DNA from 2 places in the Candidatus Pantoea communis genome. Region 2 is predicted to be linked to the other one. Evidence: predicted binding sites of a transcription regulator. Region 2 holds the regulator's gene; the other holds the start of a gene.

Region 1 (3,340 bases), on a different contig from region 2:
CGACATGATGTTGCCGACCGGTGTCTGGAAGTACTCAGCGAACAGCGGAGCGAAGATAAACAGGCCCCACATGCCGTAAACGATACTCGGGATCGCTGCCAGCAACTCAATTGCGGTACCCAGCGGGCGACGCAACCAGTTAGGTGCCAGTTCCGTCAGGAATAGCGCAATGCCAAAGCTCACCGGCACAGCGATGATTAAGGCAATGATGGAGGTGACGAGGGTGCCGTAGATCGGTACCAGCGCACCAAATTGTTCGTTTGGCGCATCCCAGGTTTTGGTCCATAAGAAGGAAAAACCAAATTTTTGGATGCTTGGCCAGGAAGAGAAAATCAGGGAGACGATAATGCCACCCATCAACAACAACACGATAAGCGCGGAAAGTTTCACCAGCGCGCCGAAAATCATGTCACCTTGTTTACCTGGGGCTTTGAACGTCGGCTTAGTGGCAGCCATAAGTTTCTCGGTTCTCAGAGGAAGTTCAGGGCGGCATACCATGCCGCCCATCGGGTTGGTCAATCAGGGGAGACTGACCGGGTCATTCGCTTACTTGTAAATCGCTTTGCCTGAGCTGTCTTTGATGTTCGCTTTCCAGGCAGTACGAATCTGGTTAGCAACGCTTTCTGGCAGCGCAGCGTAATCCAGTGCGGTTGCAGTTTTGCTGCCGCCTTTGTAAGCCCAGTCGAAGAACTTCATCACTTCAGCACCTTTAGCCGCATCAGCCTGCTCTTTGTAGATCAGGATGAAGGTGGTAGAAGAGATTGGCCATGCATCGGCACCTTTCTGGAAGGTCAGGTCTTGAGCGAAAGATTTGCTCCAGTCTGCGCCTTTAGCAGAGTTTGAGAAGCTGGTTTCGCTTGGCGTTACCGGCTTGCCATCTGCATCCATCAGCTTGGTATAGGTCAGGTTGTTCTGCTTAGCGTAAGCGTACTCAACGTAGCCGATTGAACCCGGCAGACGCTGTACGAAGGCTGCAACGCCGTCGTTACCTTTACCGCCCAGACCGGTTGGCCAGTTAACGGTGTTGCCTTTACCAATTTTGCTGTTCCAGTCTGCGTTGACTTTAGACAGGTAGCTGGTGAACACGAAAGAGGTACCTGAACCATCTGCGCGGCGAACCACGTTGATGTTGGTGTCTGGCAGTTTCACGCCTGGGTTCAGTTTAGTGATCGCCGGGTCGTTCCACTTTTTGATGTTACCCAGGTAGATATCGCCAACGGTTTTGCCGTCCAGCGTCAGTTCACCTGATTTAATACCTGGGATGTTAACGGCCAGTACCACGCCACCGATTACGGTAGGGAACTGGAACAGACCATTTTTATCCAGATCGGCATCACTTAACGGCGCATCAGACGCACCGAAATCGACGGTTTTAGCGATGATTTGCTTAACGCCGCCTGAAGAACCAATACCCTGATAGTTGATTTTGCTACCGGTGGCTTGCTGATACTCTGCTGCCCACTTGGCATAAACCGGTGCCGGGAATGTACCGCCAGCGCCAGTCAGGTCGGTGGCTGCAAAAGCAGATACCGCGCTTACTGCGAAGGTGGCGGCGAGGATTCGGGCTACGGATGTACGCATCAGTGTCATGTTCCCTCCAGGGGATTTAAAAAAAATCAGGCTCAATGCCATTTTAGTTGGAGTCAGTGATTGCTGCTGGAGGGAAAATAGGACAGTTTGATGACAGTGAAATGTACGAAATATGACAGTTATATGACACCGTTTAAAAAGCAAGCGGACCCGTTGCAGGCCCGCCCTTTTTATAGATTATTCAACAGTAACCGATTTTGCCAGGTTACGGGGCTGGTCAACGTCGGTGCCTTTAATCAGCGCAACATGATACGAAAGCAGCTGCAACGGCACGGTATAGAAGATCGGTGCTATCACCTCTTCGACGTGTGGCAGTGAGATAATTTTCATGCCTTCGCTGTCGGTGAAACCCGCATCCTGATCGGCAAATACATACAGCAAACCGCCGCGCGCACGCACCTCTTCAATGTTCGATTTCAGCTTCTCCAGCAGCTCGTTATTCGGCGCAACGACGATCACCGGCATATCGGCATCAATTAGCGCCAGCGGGCCGTGTTTCAGCTCTCCGGCGGCGTAGGCTTCTGCGTGAATATAGGAGATCTCTTTCAGCTTCAGCGCGCCTTCCATCGCGATCGGATACTGATCGCCACGGCCCAGGAACAAGGCATGATGCTTGTCAGAGAAACCTTCAGCCAGGTTTTCAATCACTTTATCCTGCGCCAACATCTGCTCAATGCGGCTTGGCAATGCCTGCAGCGCATGCACAATTTCGTGCTCGGTTTCTGGCTTCATGCCATGCAGACGACCCAGTTTTGCCACCAGCATCAGCAACACCGCCAACTGCGTGGTGAAGGCTTTCGTTGAGGCCACACCAATTTCGGTGCCGGCTTTGGTCATCAGCGCCAGATCGGATTCACGCACCAGCGAAGAGCCGGCAACGTTACAGATGGCCAGCGAACCGAGATAACCCAGCTCTTTAGACAAGCGAAGCGCGGCCAGCGTATCGGCGGTTTCACCCGATTGCGACAGGGTGATCAGCAGACTGTTTTTACGCACAGCGGATTTGCGATAGCGGAATTCGGAGGCGATTTCCACATCGCAAGGAATGTTGGCCAGCGACTCAAACCAGTAGCGCGACACCATCCCGGAGTTATACGAGGTACCGCAGGCGATAATCTGGATGTGCTCAACCTTACTCAGCAAGGCTTCGGCATTGGCACCCAGTTCGCTGAGATCGATCTGCCCATGATTAAAACGACCAGTGATGGTGTTTTTAATCGCGTTCGGCTGCTCATAGATCTCTTTCTGCATGTAGTGACGATAGGCACCTTTATCACCAGCATCGTACTGCGCCGTGGATTCGATTTCCGCGCGTTTGGCTGGCTTGCCATCACGATCGATGATGGTGACTTCACGGCGCGTAATCTCGGCGATATCGCCCTCTTCCAGGTACATAAAGCGGCGGGTCACCGGCAGTAGCGCCAGTTGGTCAGAAGCAATGAAGTTTTCACCCACGCCACGGCCAATCACCAGCGGGCTACCTGAACGCGCAGCCACCAGCACGGATGGATCGCGGCTGTCCATGATCACCATGCCATAAGCACCGCGCAGTTGCGGGATCACGCGCAGTACCACTTCACGCAATGTGCCGCCCTGCTTCTGCTCCCAGTGCACCAGATGCGCCACCACTTCGGTGTCCGTTTCTGAGGCAAACTGGTAACCGCGTTCGATCATCTGCGCACGCAATGGCTCATGGTTCTCAATGATGCCGTTATGCACAATGATAATGTGCTCAGAGACATGCGGATGC
Region 2 (3,340 bases):
AACGCCCGGTGACTGGCGGCTGAAATCCTCGCCCCATAAGGTCATCAGATAGCCGAGGGTGTCGGAACCGACGCTGCTCAAATTGCCGGTGAGCATGGTTTGTTGGCTTTGTGCCAGCGTAGAGCACAGCAGCAACGTGAACAGCAACAGCGATCTCATCAGGTCTTCCGCAAATCAGGTCAGGAACATTGAACTGCACATTCTGTCGCGCCGCGATTCATCACGCAATCAATTGCGCCACTTCATCGTGCTTAACTGACCTTACTGTGCACGCTCTTCGCCACAATCAAACGTGGCGGCAGCACGAAACTAAAACAGGTTTCCTGATGCGGAATACTGGTGATTTCCAGCCGTGCATTATGGTGGCTCAATGCATGCTTAACGATCGCCAACCCTAAGCCACTGCCCCCGGTGGCGCGCGATCGGGCTTTATCCACCCGATAGAAACGCTCGGTGAGGCGCGGCAAATGCTCCTCGCTGATCCCCGGTCCGTTATCGCACACTTTGAACTCCGCGCCCTCTTTGTTACGCAGCCAGCTAATATCGAGGCGCGTCCCTTCCGGCGTGTGATTCACCGCGTTGTACACCAGATTGGAAATGGCGCTGCGCAGCTGTTCATCATTACCGAAGACTTTGAGGTGCGGATCGGTGCGGAAATGAATGCTGTGCCGACCCTGGCTCAGCGTTTCCGCCTCGCGCTGCAACAGTTGCAGCATGCCCGGAACATCCACCGTCTCTTTGAGATCGATAGCCGGTGCGGCCTCGATACGTGACAAAGTCAGCAGCTGTTTCACCAGGCTATCCATGCGGCGCGTTTGCTCCTGCATGGTATGCAACGCCTTGCCGCGCGTGCGCTCGTTCATCGTCGCATCGTCCATCATCTCCAGATAGCCCTGCAGCACCGTTAACGGCGTACGCAGTTCATGACTGACGTTGGCAAAGAAGTTACGCCGCGCCCCTTCCAGCTGGTGCATTTGGGTGACATCGCGCGCCACCATCAACCACTGCCCTTCGCTATAGGGCATCACACGGAATTCCATATGATGTTGATTGTTCAGCACCAGCGTCAGCGGCTTGTCAAAATCGCGTTGGCGAATATAGCGGGAAAACTCAGGATAGCGCAGCAAGTTGAGGATGTTCTGGCCATTATCTTCCGGCCAGCGCAGCCCGAGATGCTGTTGTGCCAGCCCGTTGCACCAGAAAATGGTGCCCTCTTCGGTGGTCAGGATCACTGCATCCGGCAGGGATTCCGCGCCGCTACGAAAGCGCTTAATCAGGTTACCCAGCTCGCGACGTCGACGGCGATTACGCAGTTGCATCTGGTACAAGCCGTAGAACAAGGGCTCCCAGCTACCGCGACCGGCGGGCGGCGTCATGGAACGATCGACCCACAGCCAGTGCGACAGACGCATCAGATTTCTAAAGTGCCAAAACATCACACCCGACACCGCGATCAGCAGTAGCCAGGGCAGATAACCGAACAACAGACCAAGCACCAGCGCGGGCAAACAGACCAGCGCCAGCTCAGTCAATAATCTCTTCCAGGAGAGTCGTTCCAGCACGGTAAAAGACTCCGTTTAGTAGCGGGCAGAGAAACGATACCCTGTTCCGCGTACGGTTTGAACCATGCGATCGTGGCCAGATACTTCCAGTGCTTTACGTAAACGACGGATATGCACATCAACGGTACGATCTTCCACGTAGACGTTGGTGCCCCATACATGGTTCAGCAGCTGTTCGCGGCTGTAAACACGCTCCGGGTGCGTCATAAAGAAGTGCAGTAATTTATATTCGGTGGGCCCCATTTCCAGCGGGGTACTTTCCGACATCACGCGATGTGAGGAAGGATCCAGGCTCAGGCCCTGCATCTCAATCACCTCTTCCACCGCCATCGGTGAAATACGGCGCATCACCGCTTTGATACGTGCCATCAGCTCTTTCGGTGAGAAAGGCTTAGTGATGTAGTCATCGGCGCCGACTTCCAGACCGCGTACGCGATCCTCTTCTTCACCGCGTGCCGTCAGCATCATCACCGGGATGTCGCGCGTCATGGCTTCACGTTTCAAATGTTTAATAAACTGAATACCGCTGCCGCCAGGCAACATCCAATCCAGCAGAATTAAATCAGGCCAGGGTTCGATCAGCTTACCAATCGCGCTGTCATAGTCTTCTGCCTCAATAGGCTGGTAATCATTCTGTTCCAGCACGAAACATAACATTTCACGGATGGGAGCTTCGTCTTCCACAACCAAAATGCGCTTAGCCATTATAACTCCTGCTTTTGTGACAATAGGTCACTGGGATTTGCGGCGCCATTATGCGTCAGTTTTATGACACTTTTATGAAAAACCCGACCTATGATAAATAGTTAAAAAACAGAAATGTGACAACGATTATCGCTTTTTTTTCTTTGCGATCTGAAGAGGTTATAATTCGCCTTCGCTTAACGAAGCAGGGAGTATTCATGCGCATCATTCACACCGCGGATTGGCATCTCGGTCAGTTCTTTTACAGCAAAAGCCGGGCGGCCGAGCATCAGGCCTTCCTGGACTGGCTGCTGGCACAGATTACCCAGCATCAGGTGGATGCCTTAATCATCGCGGGAGACCTGTTTGATACCGGTTCGCCACCGAGCTATGCGCGTGAAATGTTTAACCGCTTCGTGGTGGCGCTACAGCCGACGCACTGTGAGCTGATTGTGCTGGCGGGCAACCATGATTCCGTCGCGACCCTGAATGAATCACGCGAGTTACTCGCCTGTTTAAGTACGCGAGTGATCACCAGCGCCACGCCACAAGGCGAACAGCAGGTGCTGACGCTGCATCAACGCGATGGCACGCCGGGCGCGTTACTGTGCGCGATTCCCTATTTACGTCCGCGCGATATTTTGCGCAGCCAGGCGGGGCAATCCGGGCGCGAGAAGCAGATATCACTGCTGGAAGCGATTGAGCAGCATTATCAGCAGTGTTATGCCGCAGCGCTGGCCGAGCGGGCAGATCGCGCACTTCCCATCATTGCCACCGGTCATCTCACCACCGTTGGTGTGACGAAAAGCGACTCGGTGCGCGATATCTATATCGGCACGCTGGATGCCTTCCCGGCGCAGGCGTTTCCCGCCGCGGATTACATTGCCCTTGGCCATATTCACCGTGCCCAGCGCATTGCCGATAGCGAACATATTCGCTACAGCGGCTCACCGATTCCGCTCAGTTTTGACGAACTGGGCCGCGAAAAGAGCGTGTTCCTGCTGGAGTTCAGCGCTCAGCTGGATAGCGTCACTCCCCTCCCGATCCCGCAGTTCCAGCCGATGCAGATGTTGAAAGGCTCAATGGCGGAGATC

The links. Region 2 encodes PhoB, which activates phosphate uptake and scavenging genes when phosphate is short. Its sites were predicted from a motif close to CTGTCATAAAACTGNCNNAT; they were not measured.
Region 1: the regulator PhoB is predicted to act here: its motif matches at 1,701-1,720, upstream of pstS (phosphate ABC transporter substrate-binding protein PstS).

The regions. Positions count from the first base shown of each region.
Region 1 covers NZ_VWXC01000006.1:212,451-215,790, forward strand. Annotated here, with positions in the region: gene pstC (phosphate ABC transporter permease PstC) at 1-456, opposite strand, end outside; gene pstS (phosphate ABC transporter substrate-binding protein PstS) at 547-1,590, opposite strand; gene glmS (glutamine--fructose-6-phosphate transaminase (isomerizing)) at 1,768-3,340, opposite strand, start outside.
Region 2 covers NZ_VWXC01000008.1:114,906-118,245, reverse strand. Annotated here, with positions in the region: gene F3J37_RS12590 (PstS family phosphate ABC transporter substrate-binding protein) at 1-159, opposite strand, end outside; gene phoR (phosphate regulon sensor histidine kinase PhoR) at 252-1,562, opposite strand; gene phoB (phosphate response regulator transcription factor PhoB) at 1,578-2,267, opposite strand; gene sbcD (exonuclease subunit SbcD) at 2,465-3,340, shown strand, end outside.